2 regions of the Cupriavidus sp. 21MJTG02-4 genome follow, and region 1 is predicted to be linked to the other one. Evidence: predicted binding sites of a transcription regulator. Region 1 holds the regulator's gene; the other holds the start of a gene.
What was found. Region 1 encodes HrcA, which represses chaperone genes, less so after heat shock. Its sites were predicted from a motif close to TTAGCACTCNNNNNNNNNGAGTGCTAA; they were not measured.

Region 1 (7,566 bases):
GTTCGCCGACCTGCCATTCGAGCCGCTCGCGTTCGAGCTGCATTTCGCGCGACTGGTGCTCGACCGCCTCGCGCTGGCGCACGCAGGCGCGCCACGCGCGCCAGGACTCGGCTACCGCGCCGGCCTGCTGGGTCAGCCCGGCATGGGCGTCGAACAGCAGGCGCTGGGCGTCGGGGCGCAGCAGCAGCTGGTGGGCATGCTGGCCATGGATATCGACCAGCTGGTCGCCGACCTCGCGCAACTGGGCCAGCGTCGCGGCGGCGCCGTTGATGAAGGCCTTGCTGCGGCCGCCGGCGTCGACCGTGCGCCGCAGCAGCACGGTACGCGTGCCGCCGTCGTCCTCGCCGCCCAGTTCACGCTCGTCGAGCCACGCGTCGAGGGCCGCGTGCGTCGAGAAGGTGGCGCTGATGCTGGCGCGCGTGGCGCCTTCGCGCACGATGCCGGCATCGGCGCGTTCGCCCAGCACCAGCGCCAGCGCGTCGATCAGGATCGATTTGCCGGCGCCGGTTTCGCCGGTGAAGACAGTGAAGCCGGACTGGAAATCGAGGTCGAGCGTATCGACGATGACGAAATCGCGGATGGACAGGCTGCGCAGCATCGTGGCGGTGAAAGGGTTGGGTCGGTGCGGACGGTTTGAGCCGGATAGAGCCGGATTCAGTCGCTCAGAGGCGGTTGTCCTCGGTCGGGTACTCGTGCCAGTGCAGCTTCTTGCGTAGCGTGGCGTAGTAGTTGTAGCCCACCGGGTGCAGCAGCTGGATGGTCTTTTTCGAGCGCCGCACGACGATGCGGTCGCCCGGCAGCAGCGACGTGAGCGACTGCATGTCGAAGTTGACGCTGGCGTCGCGCGCGGTCGCGACCTCGATGGTCACCTCGGCATCTTGCGGCAGCACGATGGGCCGGTTGGACAGCGAGTGCGGGGCGATCGGCACCAGCACCAGCCCTGACAGCGTCGGATGGAGGATAGGGCCGCCGGCGGACAGCGCATAGGCGGTCGAGCCGGTGGCGGTCGACACGATCAGGCCGTCCGAACGCTGGTTGTACATGAAGTTGCCGTCCACCGACACGGCCAGTTCGACCATGCCGGAAATGCCCGAACGGTTGACCACCACGTCGTTCAGGGCCAGCGCCGAGAAGATGCGGCTGTCGTCGCGCACGACGCTCGACTCCAGCAGCAGCCGGGTCTCGGCCTCGTAGCGGCCTTCGAGCATGTCCGGCAGCACCGTCTGCACGTCTTCGAGCGGGATATCGGTCATGAAGCCGAGCCGGCCGTGGTTGACGCCGATCAGCGGCACGTTGTGGCCGGCGAGCTGGCGGGCAAGCCCGAGCAGCGTGCCGTCGCCGCCCAGCACCACGGCGACGTCGGCCTCCCGGCCGATTTCCTCAGCAGTCAGTGCGGGATAGCCGGTCAGCCCCGTGGCCTGCGCGGTCTCGCGTTCGAACACCACATCCTGGCCATTGCGCAGGATGTAGGACGCGAGCTCCTCCAGCGGGCCTTCGATGCCGGCAGTCGAGTACCGGCCCACGAGGGCCACGGTCTTGAACGGGGTGCGCAAGGCGCTGGTTTTGGGGGGGGCAGACATGCGGGGATTAGACCATACCGCCGTGACCGTTGCCAGCATGGGGCGGACGCGCCATGTGGCGGGGGCCGCCCGGGCGCCCGAAGCGGTAAAACTTGCGTAAAATCGGGGCATCATGGATGAACGTTCGAAAACGCTGCTCAAGACCCTGATTGAGCGCTACATTGCCGAAGGGCAGCCGGTCGGCTCCCGGACCCTGTCCCGGTATTCCGGGTTGGACCTGTCGCCGGCCACCATCCGCAATGTGATGTCCGATCTGGAGGAAATGGGCTTTATCTCAAGCCCGCATACTTCCGCGGGACGGATCCCCACGCCGCGCGGGTATCGCCTGTTCGTCGATACCATGCTGACCGTCAAGCCGATCGAACGCGGCGGCATGGAAATGACGGAGCTGGCGGGCCAGATCCAGGGTCAGCTTGGCGGCCAGCAGCAGCTCGGCCCGCAGCGCGTGATCACGGCGGCCGCGCGGACCTTGTCCAATCTCTCGCACTTTGCCGGCGTGATCATGACACCGCGGCGCGCGCAGTCGTTCCGGCAGATCGAATTCATGCGGCTCTCGGACAAGCGCATCCTGCTGATCATCGTCAGCCCGGAGGGCGATGTGCAGAACCGGATCATCCAGACGGAACTGCCGTACACCCCCGCGCAGCTCATCGAAGCGGCGAACTTCTTCAACGCGCACTACGCGGGCATGAGCTTCGACGCCGTGCGCGACCACCTGCGCGTAGAACTGCGCGACCTGCGGCGCGACATGTCGCAACTGATGCAGGCGGCGGTCGAGGCAGGCAGCAGCGCCATGGAAGAAGAGGACGACCACGTCTACATCAGCGGCGAGCGCAAGCTGCTGGAGGTGGAAGACCTGTCGTCGAGCATGGACAAGCTGCGCCGGCTGTTCGACGTGTTCGAGCACAAGACCAGCCTGCTCCAGTTGCTTGATGTGTCCAGCCATGCGCAGGGCGTGCAGATTTTCATCGGTGGCGAAAGCCAGCTGGTGCCGCTCGAAGACATGGCCGTGATCACCGCGCCGTACGAGGTGGATGGCCAGATCGTCGGCACGCTGGGGGTGATCGGCCCGACCCGCATGGCCTATGAGCGGGTCATCCCGATTGTCGACATCACGGCACGGCTGCTGTCGAGCGCACTGAGCCAGAACTAGGGCCCGTCCAGCGGGTCACACAGTCTGCGTCCCCATTTCCACAGCCGGGCGGCATCCTGCCGCCCGGCCACATCGGAAGCGACATGACGTTTTCTCCCGAACCGGTCTATCAGCACGGCCAGGCGCCGCGCACGGCCATCCTGCTGGTCAACCTGGGCACGCCCGACGCACCGACCCCGAAGGCGGTGGGGCGCTACCTGAAGGAGTTCCTTTCCGATCCGCGCGTGGTCGAGATCCCGCGCCTGGTCTGGCTGCCGCTGCTGCATGGGGTGATCGTGCCCCTGCGCTCGCGCGCCTCGGCCCTCAAGTACGAGTCGATCTGGCTGCGCGAGGCGCATATGACCGGGTCGCCGCTGCTCGTATACAGCGAGCGCCAGGCGCATGCGCTGCAGCGCCTGCTCAACCAGCAGGGCTACGAGGTCACGGTCGCCTGCGCGATGCGCTATGGCAATCCGTCGGTCGAATCCGTGCTGGAGGCGTTGCGCCGCCAGGGCACGGAGCAGGTGCTGGTGTTGCCGATGTATCCGCAATACTCCGGCACCACCACGGCCACGGCGTTCGACGAGGTGTTCCGCGTGCTCGGCCTGTGGCGTAACCAGCCCGAGCTTCGCTTCGTGAAGCATTTCCATGACCATCCCGCCTATATTTCGGCGCTGCACCAGCAGGTTGGCGCGTACTGGGCGCAGCATGGCATGCCGGATTTCGCGCACGGCGACAAGCTGATCCTGTCCTTCCACGGCGTGCCGCGCCGGACGCTGGAACTGGGCGATCCCTATCATTGCGAATGCCTCAAGACGGGGCGACTCCTCGGTGATGCGCTGGGCCTGCAGCCGGGTCAATATCAAGTGACGTTCCAGTCTCGTTTTGGCAAAGCCGAATGGCTCCAGCCCTATACGGCGCCGACGCTGGCGGAACTGGGCAAGGTCGGTGCGGGCCGGGTCGATGTCTTCTGCCCGGGGTTTCCCGCCGACTGCATCGAGACGCTGGAAGAGATTGCTATGGAAGGCCAGACCGAGTTCATGGTGGCGGGCGGCAAGCAGTTCCACTTCATCCCATGCATGAACGATGCCCAGGCCTGGATCGCGGCGCTGGCGGAGATCGCCTTGCAGCACCTGCAGGGCTGGCCGCTGAACGTGCCGCATCCGCATGAACTGGAAGCGCGCCGCAGTCGCGCGCAGACCCGTGGAGCGGCAGCATGAACGTCAGTTTCGAGCCCGACGCGCGCCTGCGTATCGACAAATGGCTTTGGTGCGCACGCTTCTTCAAGACCCGCTCGCTTGCGGCAGAGGCCGTCGAGCGGGGCAAGGTCACGGTCAACGGCCAGCCATGCAAGAATTCCCGCGAAGTCCGGCCGGGCGACATGGTCGTGCTCGAAGCCCATCAGCAACGCTGGGAAGTGATGGTGAAGGGCATTGCGCAGGCGCGCGGCCCGGCGCCGGTGGCACAGACGCTCTATGCGGAAACCGAGGCCAGCCACGCCCGTCGTCAAACCGAAGCCGAGCAGCGGCGTTTCCAGCCGGAACCGTCGTCGCAGTTGCAGGGCCGTCCCACCAAAAAGGACCGGCGGCGCATTGATGATTTCAGGCGCTGAACGCGACAACGCGGCCGTTCCGGCAAGCGCCGGTACGGCCGCGTTGAAGGATCAACGTCAGGCAGCAGCGTGTTACGGATTGACGCCGATGTAGTGGACGAGGTAATGCTTGAACACGGCCTTGCCGCTGCCATACTCCGTATCGCGCGGGGTCAGGGCCCCGGACAGGCAGATGAAGACTGTCATGAATGACAGCGCGGCAAGCAGGCAGAGCGTCACGACGGGAAGCTTGTGCATGGCCAACCTTTCGGGAGAGGCACAAATGTGATCCAACTCCAGACCCCCGTTATTTTTGTCATTTTTCTTGATAAGAATGTTAGTGAGTGCAGTGCAACAAAGCAATAAGCGTTCAATTGCACAAGGGGGTCGTTTGTAACGGTGTGTTTCGGGGTCTCTTTGCAACCACCCTTGAAAAAAGTCGGGTTGCCACCAGATCAGCGGGACACACGCCGATTTACCCACCGCGGCCTGACCGGACGGCCGCGACAATGCATTGATACGGATCGACATGGAAGAACAGAAGCAGACGCCATCCACCCCGACGCCTGAGTCCGCCGCCGAAGCGGCCATCAACGCCGCGGCCGCCGCGCCGGAGACTGCCGCCGTGGACGATGTGGCGGCACAGCTTGCCGCGCTGGAAGCCAAGGCGCGCGAGCACTACGACATGTACTTGCGCTCCGTGGCGGAAAGCGAGAACATCCGCCGCCGGGCGCAGGAGGACGTGTCCAAGGCGCACAAGTTCGCCATCGAGAATTTCGCCGACAACCTGCTGCCCGTGATGGACAGCCTGCAGGCCGCGCTGGCGGACGGTTCGGGCGATATCGCCAAGCTGCGCGAGGGCGTCGAACTGACCGCGCGCCAGCTGGCCGCTGCCTTCGAGCGCGGCAAGATCGTGGAACTGAACCCGGTGGGCGACAAGTTCGACCCGCACCGCCACCAGGCTATCTCGATGGTGCCGTCCGAGCAGGACGCCAACACCGTCGTGACGGTGCTGCAACGCGGCTATATGATCGCCGACCGCGTGCTCCGCCCGGCGCTGGTAACGGTTTCGGCACCCAAGTAAGCACGGATCGCGGGTGCGGCTGAACGGTCGCTCCCGCCGACACCATCCTCGACGCCCCGGCGCCAGTCTGGCCCCGGGGCGTCTTGCCATTCACGGAGGCAAGCCATGAGCGACGCAGCACCCGGTACCACGCCATCATCCGCGGCGCACCTGGACCATCGCGCCTTTGACGCGTTCGGCATGCAAGCGGTGGACGAGGCCTCGATCGATACCGCCATCGCCGCGGCGGGCGACAAGCTGGTGTGCGTGTTCTTCTGGGGCGTGGACTGTTTCAACTGCGAAATGGCGAAGCAAGCCATGCTCTCCAACCCCGGGCCGCTCCGCGCCCTGGACCTGCACTGGCTGCATGCCAATGTCTATGCGCACCCGGAACTCGGCCGGCGTTTCGGCCTGCATGGCATTCCGGTCTTCATGTTCTTCCGGAACGGCAAGAAGCTTGGCCGCGCAACCGGCTGGCACGGCCATGGCCAGTTCGCCGCGGCGGTGGCCAACGCGCGCCTGAAGGCGGAAGGCAAGCCGCTCGCCGGCTAGCGCGACAGCGCGTAGCCCAGCCGGAACTGCCAGGGCACCTTCTGGTTGTAGTCGAGCAGGCTTTCGCCATAGCCGGCGAAGTAGCCGGCCATCAGGTATCCGGCGGTGCCCGGTATGAGCCGCGCCAGCGGATAGGTCACGCGCGCGTCGACGCTGCCGTACCAGCTGCGCGTGCCCTTGCGCACCGTGGCGGCAAACTCCCACGAATCGGCCTTGCCATAGGCCAGGTCCAGGTCCATGTAGCCGCGGTAATGCGCGATGTCGGGGTTGTCGTTCTTCTCCAGGTAGGCGTAGAGCTTGGGCGCGACGCGCCAGTGCCAGTTGTTCTGGTCGCCGAAATAGAACGTCGGCTTGAAGAAAACGGTATTGATGCTGCGCGATTCGTTGCCGTTGCGGCCGTTGGACTCGTGCTCCAGCCCGGTGGCCAGCGACAGCCGGCTGATGGCCGGGTTATGCACGCCCGTGTCGGACAGGTAGTAATAAAGGCTCGGCCGGTAGTTGGTGTCGCGGAACGGCTTGGAATCCTGCGACAGGTCCCACAACGAGAACTGCGTGTAGCCGAAGTAGAGGTTGTCGATCAAGCGCCGCGACGACGGATCCTTGCCTTCCAGGATGCGGTACTTGAAGCTGAGCTGAAATTTGGCATTGCCGCCGTCATGCGCGCCGGCGATGAAGTACATCGGGTCATTGAACGACAAGCGCGCGCTGTCACGCAGGTCGGCCGGGACCGGGGCTGGCTGCGCGGCCGAGGCGACGGGTACCACCGGCGCCGGCGTGTTGTCGGCGGGCCCGGCTTCATGTGCGGGCGCGGAGGCGGCGGCTGCCAGCGGCGTCGCGGCCGGCTGGCCGGACGTTGCCTGCTGGTTCAGCGTGACGAGCACCGGCGCGGCGTCGATGCCTGTGGCGTCCAGGCGAATCGTGCCGCGCAAGCCAGGCGGAAGGTCGGCGGCATAGCGGATGGTCCGGTTTTCGCCCTTGCGCAGGGAAACGATGGCAGGGCCCGGTTCCTCGCGCCGCAGCATGAGTTTCACCGGCGCCTGGAGATCGCCGGAGGCGGTGACTTCAATCGTGTCGGGTATTTGGTACCGGCGCGTTCCGGTCTCGGCGCTGATCAGCAGCGTCAGTGCGAGCGGCCGGGCACCGTCGATGACGCGGGGCGGCTGCAGCATCGAGACCGCGGCGTGGCCTGGCAGGGGCGAGGTGCAAGCCAGCAGCAGGCAAAACCATTTCCACTTCGCGCCGGCTCCATGGGCGCGCTTGCCCTGTGCGGGCTGAGACGTCTCGGGCATATCGGGGAAGCGCCGAGTCCGGCTGGACTTCGGCGCAGGCGGATGGCAATGCGGGCAAGCCTACCACGGTAGCCGCTGGCGGTTGTGACGAATTGTACGCAGGGCGCCGGCCCTGTCTTCTGGCGGCGCTGGCGTGGATCAGCGCGACGCGCGGCGCCGCACGTTTTCGACGTATTGCACACCGTCCGGCGGAAGGCCGGTCCGTTGTGCCTGCCATAGCATCTCGCCCAGGCATTCCATGACCTGGTGCTGGGCTTCGTGCGGCGAGTCCAGGCGCTGTGTCAGCGTTTCGTAGGCCTGGCGGATGCCCGGAGGCTGGTCGATGGAGACCTGCTCCGAAATCGACAGGTGCATGGCCA
Region 2 (7,566 bases), on a different contig from region 1:
GCTGCTGTCCGCTTCGCATCGTGCCGGGCGCCGCACCGTGCCATCGCATGAACGCCTTGCTGAATCCCGCCTGCGACTTGAACCCCAGCACGCGGGCGATATCCCCGAGCGGCATGTCCGTGCTGCTCAGCAGCCGCTGCGCCAGCGCGTCGCGTTCTTCATCCAGCAGCATGGCGAAGGAGGTGCCGTAGTCCTGCAGGTGCCGGTGCAGCGTGAAGCGATGGACGGCGAACAGCGAGGCCAGCCGCGGCGCCGTGCATTCGCCCAGCAGCATCAGGTCGCGGATCGCCTGCCGGACTTGCCCGAGGAAATCCGGCTGCACATGGGACTCCAGCTCGCCGAGATAACGGACCACGGAAGACTCCAGTCCCTTGTCCGCCACGCCGCAGTGCGCGTCGAGTGTGTCCGCGGGAAAGAGGAACTCGTCCCGGGGCTGGCCGAAGCGGACATGCGTGCCGAAGTGTGCCGTGTATGGTCCCAGGCGCGGCGGCGGCGGGCGCGACAGGTGCACGGCTGCAGGTGCCCACGACTTGCCCAGCAGCATGCGGAACATGTGCACATTGGCCGCCAGGTAAGCGCTGACCAGGTCGTCGCGCCCGGCATATGCACCGGCGATCTCGACCGAGAACGAGGCAAAGCCATCGGCCGTGGTGAGCGAGGTGTCGACGCCGCGGTACCAGATGCGGCCGTAACGCAGAATGCCGTCCGCCGCATCACGCAGCGTGCGCGACGACAACAGCAGCAGGCGCAACGGCCCGGCGTTTTCCATATTGGCGCGAGCGCCGACGAGGATGCCGAGATGCGGACACGCGGCCGCTTCGGCCGCATCGGCAAGGATCCGGGCGCACACCGACAGCGCCACCGGCGCCATGGGCTCGGCCAGCGCAACCGGCGTCACGCCATGGCGCGCCAGGATCGGCCATGCCGGTGTGCCGAGCGCCTCCAGCGCTTCGACCACGCGCGCAAGCGTACCGATGGGAACCGACTGGGTCTCGTGCTTCATACGTTCAGGGTTTTCACCGAGTGTGACAACCGTGATTGAGAGTGTGACAGCAGGATAAACGAATGGGAGAGGCGACGTCCAGAATACAGTCACCGGCCCCATGGCAGTGGGCCTGCTCATTCCGGAGACAACGATGCATTTTCTCGACGACAGCCTGCTCCCCGAAAACCAGGAAAAGCTGGTGATCCAGGTGGCGCCCTATGGTCCGCAGTTCCTTCCCTCTGACTCGGACGATATTCCGGTCAGCATGGACGACCAGATCCAGAAGGCCGTCGACTGCTACAACGCCGGTGCAACGGTACTGCACGTGCACGTGCGTGAATCGGACGGCAAGGGCTCGAAGCGCATGTCCATGTTCAACGACATGCTGGCTCGCCTGCGGGAGGCCGTGCCCGACATGGTGCTGCAAGTTGGCGGCTCGATCTCGTTCGCGCCGGAAGACGAAGGGAAGGCGGCGCAATGGCTGGACTACGACACCCGCCACATGCTGGCCGACCTGGACCCCAAGCCGGACCAGGTGACGATCGCCATCAACACCAGCCAGATGAACATCTGCGAGATGCTGACGGAAGATGACGTCAAGGGCACGATCCTCGAGCGGCCGGAGTACTTCAAGGCCTACAGCGAGATGGTGTCGGATGCCAAGCCTTCGTTCTTCATCGAGCATCTGGAGCGCCTGACCAAAGCCGGCATCCAGCCGCATTTCATGCTCGGCCACGTGGCGCAACTGGAAACCGTGGAGCGGCTGATCCGCAAGGGCCTGTACCGCGGCCCGCTGATCCTGAACTACGTGGCCATCGGCGGCGGCGCCGCCGGCCTGCACCCGGCCGACATGATCGAGTTCGCGCGCCGCACGCCGGACGGCGCCGTGCTGACCATCGAAAGCGCGATGCGTGCCGTGCTGCCGATGAACGCCATGGCAATCGCCCTCGGCCTGCATGTGCGCGTCGGCATCGAGGACAACCTGTGGGGCAGGAAGGGCGAGCGCATGACCTCGGTGCAGCAGGTCGAGCAGATGGTGCGCCTCGCGCGCGAACTGGGCCGCGACGTCGCCAACGGCAAGGATGCCCGCCGCGTCTACAAGATCGACGAGTGGTACGACAGCGCCGACGAGACCATTCGCCAGCTCGGCATGGCGCCCAACCGCAAACCGGGCCAGCGTGGCTTCACGGTGCCGGGCACGGTGTAAGGCCGGCAGGCCAGTGCGCGAGTTCGTGGAGGAATACGCGTCGCTGGTCACGTATCTCGCCGGCGACCACTATCTTGTCGGCCAGGTGATCAGTCCTAACGGCGGCGCGGTCATCTGAGTCACATAACGTACCTGAAATCATGCAACAGAATCTTTTTGCCCACTACAAGGCGCTGCGCGACACGGGCGTGCTCGGCTGCGAACTGGACCCCCTCACTGCGTGGGACCCCAGGTGGATCGCGAGTTGGGTCGCGCTGGCCCGCGAAGCCGATGCCGAAGGCGTGCTCGATCCGAAGCTGGTCGCGCTGATCCGCCTGAATATCGATGTCACGGCCACGCACCTGTACAAGCCGGGCGTCGCGCGCCATGTGCGCGAAGCGGTCAGGCTCGGCGCCACGCGCGCGGAGATCCTCGAAGTCTTCAAGCTGGCGAGCGTCGTCGGCATTCACGCCTGCGCCGTCGGCGTACCGGCGCTGGCCGAGGAACTGGCGCGCGCGGGCATTCCCGACGAGCCCGTGCAGGCGGGGCCGACCCCGGTGTGCGACGCCGTGCGCGCGAACGGCATGTTCAACCCGCTGTGGGAAACGCTGTACCGCTGGGATCCGCAGTACCTCGAGAAATTCCTCGCAATGGGTTTCGGCCTCTGGAAGGACAACATCCTGCCGCCGCTGTGGATCGAGTTCCTCTGCATTGCCGGCGATGCCGCCATCACGCACCTGTACGGGCACGGCACGCAGCGGCATATCGAGGCCGCGCTCAGGCTCGGCGCCACGCGCGAGCAGATCCTGGCCGTGCTGAAGATCGTCAGCCTGCAAGGCATCGAATCCTGCGAGCTGGCCCTGCCGATGCTCGAAGAAGCCTGCCAGGCATCCGACAGCGCGCGCTGAGCAGCCGCGGCTCGCGGCGCGAGCCAGTGCCTGAATTACCAGCCATAGATGGAGATTGCTGTGGAATCCATGGCCAAATTGTCGTCGTCTGCAACCCTGAACGGGGACGCCGACGCCACGGGCGCGATGTATCGCAAGATCATGTGGCGGCTGCTCCCGTTCCTGTTCCTTGCCTACGTCCTGAACACCATCGACCGCATCAACATCTCGTTTGCCAAGCTGCATATGGCGAGCGATCTCGGTCTCGGCGATGCGGCTTACGGCATGGGTGCCGCAGCGTTCTTTGCCGGCTACATCCTGTTCGAGGTGCCGAGCAACCTGTACATGCAGAAGATCGGTGCGCGGCTGACGATCACCCGCATCATGCTGCTGTGGGGGCTGGCGACCGTGGCCACCAGCCAGGTCGGCTCGCCGCAGGCACTCTACGTCGCGCGGTTCCTGCTGGGCGTCGCGGAGGCCGGGTTCTTTCCCGGGGTCATCCTCTACCTGACCTACTGGTTTCCGGCGAGCCGCCGGGGCAGGATCACGTCGCTCTTCCTGATGTCGGGCACCCTGTCCGGCATGATCAGCGGTCCGCTGGCCGGCGCGATCATGACCCATCTCGACGGTTGGTTGGGGCTGCGGGACTGGCAGGTGCTGTTCGTGGTGGAAGGAATCCCCGCCATGCTGCTTGGCCTGGTCGCGTACCGCTGGCTGCCTGATGGTCCCGGCCAGGTGCGCTGGCTCAGCGCGCAGGAGAAGGCGTGGCTGAAGACGGACCTCGCCGCTTCGCAGGAAGCGCGGCACGGCGGTCTGAAGGCGCTGCTGAAGGATCCGCGCGTCTACGTGATCGGCCTGGCGTTCCTGTCCATCTATGCCTGCACGAACACCATTGCCTACTGGATGCCAACGCTGATCCAGGAATTCGGCGAAACGCAGGTCACTCGCATCGGCTGGATCTCTAGCTTGCCCTATGTCCTGGGTCTTGGCGCGATGTTCTTCCTCGCACGCAGTTCGGATCGGCGCCTGGAGCGGCGCTGGCACGTTGCCGGTGCGATGTTCGTGGCGGCTGCCGGCTTTGTGGCAATGGGATTGACCCGTGGCGCGATGGTCCCATCGGTGCTGTGCATGACCATCGGCGCGGCGGCCTGCCTCGCCGCGCTGCCGGTGTTCTGGACCATTCCTCCGGCTTACCTGGACGCCGTCCAGGCGCCCGCGGGCATCGCCTTCATCAGCAGCCTGGGCGGCGTTGCGGCACTGCTCAGCCCGGTCCTCGTCGGCACGATCAAGACGCGCACTGGCAACCTGTACCTGGCGTTCGACCTGCTGGCCGTGCTGCTGCTGATCGGTGCCGCCGCGCTGCTGCTGGCCGTATCCGCGGGCGCACTGCGCCGTCACGAGACTGCCGGGCCGTGCCACGAGGCCTGATCCCATCGAAACCCGACGGGACTTTCCCGTCATCACGCGGATGTTTGAAATGCGAATGAAAGACAAGGTCGCGCTCGTGACGGGCGTCGGCCCCGGACTCGGCAAGGCGATTGCCGTTACTTTGGCGCGCGAGGGTGCCCGGGTGGTGCTCTGCGACGTCAGCGAAGCCGCCCTGGCGGATGCCGGCGACGCAGTCAGGGCCGTGGGCGGTGACTGCCTGCCGATCCGCTGCGACGTATCGTCCAGCGAGCAGGTGGCCGGCATGTTCGCGGCCGCCGCGGAGCGCTTCGGCACAGTGCACGTGCTCGTCAACAATGCGGCACTGGTGCCGAACCGGCCGGTGGATACGGAACGCCGCAACAAGTTCTACGCATACATGCAGACGCCCGTGCCGCGCGACACGCTGCAGTTCACCAGCGAGATCACCGACGCGGAATGGATGCGCTACTGGGGCGTCAACGTGCATGGCGTGTTCTTCTGCACGCGCGAGGCACTCAGGCTGATGCAGCCGCAGCGCTACGGACGCATCGTCAACATCGCCTCGGTCGCCGGCACTTCGGCGAAGAGTGCGCACAGCCCGCACTACAGCGCCACCAAGGGCGCCGTCATCGCGTTCAGCCGTTCGGTGGCCATGGAAGTCGCGGGGGCCAACATCTTCGTCAATGTGATGGCGCCCGGCGGCGTGGCAACGCCTGACTTCAATGCCTACCTGACGCACATCGGCGAGAACGGCCGCAACCGCCTGTGGCAAGGCTGTCCGTCCGGACGCTTCGGCACGCCCGGGGAATACGCCGCCACGGTGCTGCACCTGGCCAGCGACGAGCATTACCTGGTGGGGCAGGTCGTCAGCCCGAACGGTGGTTCGGTGATCTGACGCGGCGCCAGGGCCGCTGGTGGACTTGCGCATCGTCGACGAGGACTTGCGCGACGTGCACAGGAAGGCAGCAGGCGCCCGGCACCAGCGTCGCGCCGGGACCAAGGGAAAACCCGCATCAACTCCCTGTCTTGAAATGGCCATACCCCGTCCCTATAATTAGCACTCGCTGGGGGTGAGTGCTAACAGCCTCCTGCGGTACCCGAAATTCCGCGGCCGTCGAACCTGATCGCGGCTCGCTTGTGAATCAAAACTCACTTTTGTATCTAGGAGTCCCGTATGAATCTGCGTCCTTTGCACGACCGTGTGATCGTGAAGCGTCTGGACAACGAAACCAAGACCGCGTCCGGTATCGTGATTCCCGACAACGCCGCCGAGAAGCCGGATCAAGGCGAAGTGCTGGCCATCGGCCCGGGCAAGAAGGATGACAAGGGCAACAACATTGCCCTGGACGTCAAGGTGGGTGACCGTGTGCTGTTCGGCAAGTATGCCGGCCAGGGCGTGAAGGTCGATGGCCAGGAACTGCTGGTCATGCGCGAAGAAGACATCATGGCCGTGGTGAACAAGTAATTACTTGTTGACGACTAGCACCGTACCGAATTAGGAGAATCAGAACATGGCAGCAAAAGACGTAGTATTTGGCGACGCCGCCCGTGCCAAGATGGTCGAAGGCGTGAACATCCTCGCCAACGCAGTGAAGGTTACGCTGGGTCCGAAGGGCCGCAACGTGGTGCTGGAGCGCAGCTTCGGCGGCCCGACCGTGACCAAGGACGGCGTGTCCGTGGCCAAGGAAATCGAGCTGAAGGACAAGCTGCAGAACATGGGCGCCCAGATGGTCAAGGAAGTGGCTTCCAAGACCAGCGACAACGCCGGTGACGGTACCACCACCGCTACCGTTCTGGCCCAGTCGATCGTGCGCGAAGGCATGAAGTTCGTCGCCGCCGGCATGAACCCGATGGACCTGAAGCGCGGCATCGACAAGGCTGTCGCCGCCGCCGTGGAAGAGCTGAAGAAGGTCAGCAAGCCGACCACCACCAGCAAGGAAATCGCCCAGGTTGGCGCGATCTCGGCCAACAGCGACACCTCGATCGGTGAGCGCATTGCCGAAGCCATGGACAAGGTCGGCAAGGAAGGCGTGATCACCGTCGAAGACGGCAAGTCGCTGGCCGACGAGCTGGAAGTCGTGGAAGGCATGCAGTTCGACCGCGGCTACCTGTCGCCGTACTTCATCAACAACCCGGAAAAGCAGGTTGTCCAGCTGGACAGCCCGTTCGTGCTGCTGTTCGACAAGAAGGTTTCGAACATCCGCGACCTGCTGCCGGTGCTGGAGCAAGTGGCCAAGGCTGGCCGCCCGCTGCTGATCATCGCTGAAGACGTCGAAGGCGAAGCCCTGGCGACCCTGGTGGTGAACAACATCCGTGGCATCCTGAAGACCGCCGCCGTCAAGGCTCCGGGCTTCGGCGACCGCCGCAAGGCCATGCTGGAAGACATCGCCATCCTGACCGGCGGCACCGTCATCGCCGAAGAAATCGGCCTGACGCTGGAAAAGGCGACCCTGAACGACCTGGGCCAAGCCAAGCGCATCGAGATCGGCAAGGAAAACACCATCATCATCGACGGTGCCGGCGACGCTGGTGCGATCGAAGGCCGCGTGAAGCAGATCCGCGCCCAGATCGAAGAAGCGACCTCGGACTACGACCGTGAGAAGCTGCAAGAGCGCGTGGCCAAGCTGGCCGGCGGTGTTGCCGTGATCAAGGTTGGCGCTGCCACCGAAGTCGAAATGAAGGAAAAGAAGGCCCGCGTCGAAGACGCCCTGCACGCTACCCGCGCAGCAGTGGAAGAAGGCATCGTCCCCGGCGGCGGTGTGGCCCTGCTGCGCGCCCGCGCTGCGATCTCGGCCCTGACCGGTGAAAACCCGGACCAGAACGCCGGTATCAAGATCGTGCTGCGCGCCATGGAAGAGCCGCTGCGCCAGATCGTGCTGAACGCTGGTGAAGAAGCTTCGGTCGTCGTTGCCAAGGTCATCGAAGGCAAGGGCAACTACGGCTACAACGCGGCTTCGGGCGAGTACGGCGACCTGGTGGAAATGGGCGTGCTGGATCCGACCAAGGTCACCCGCACCGCACTGCAGAACGCCGCTTCGGTGGCTTCGCTGATGCTGACCACGGACTGCGCAGTGGCCGAATCGCCGAAGGAAGAATCGGCT

Region 2: groES (co-chaperone GroES) is a predicted target of HrcA. The motif match lies at 5,520-5,546, and genes of this name have one in related genera.

The regions. Positions count from the first base shown of each region.
Region 1 is NZ_JBYOJP010000008.1:269,181-276,746, reverse strand. Features, by position in the region: gene recN (DNA repair protein RecN) at 1-598, opposite strand, end outside; gene AC3FKH_RS18400 (NAD kinase) at 663-1,580, opposite strand; gene hrcA (heat-inducible transcriptional repressor HrcA) at 1,693-2,733, shown strand; gene hemH (ferrochelatase) at 2,817-3,932, shown strand; gene AC3FKH_RS18385 (RNA-binding S4 domain-containing protein) at 3,929-4,324, shown strand; gene AC3FKH_RS18380 (hypothetical protein) at 4,397-4,561, opposite strand; gene grpE (nucleotide exchange factor GrpE) at 4,833-5,387, shown strand; gene AC3FKH_RS18370 (thioredoxin family protein) at 5,493-5,918, shown strand; gene AC3FKH_RS18365 (phospholipase A) at 5,915-7,207, opposite strand; gene AC3FKH_RS18360 (DUF1841 family protein) at 7,346-7,566, opposite strand, start outside.
Region 2 is NZ_JBYOJP010000005.1:332,631-340,196, reverse strand. Features, by position in the region: gene AC3FKH_RS13235 (AraC family transcriptional regulator) at 1-1,003, opposite strand, end outside; gene AC3FKH_RS13230 (beta-keto acid cleavage family enzyme) at 1,137-2,192, shown strand; gene AC3FKH_RS13225 (carboxymuconolactone decarboxylase family protein) at 2,333-3,079, shown strand; gene AC3FKH_RS13220 (MFS transporter) at 3,149-4,486, shown strand; gene AC3FKH_RS13215 (SDR family NAD(P)-dependent oxidoreductase) at 4,542-5,360, shown strand; gene groES (co-chaperone GroES) at 5,640-5,930, shown strand; gene groL (chaperonin GroEL) at 5,977-7,566, shown strand, end outside.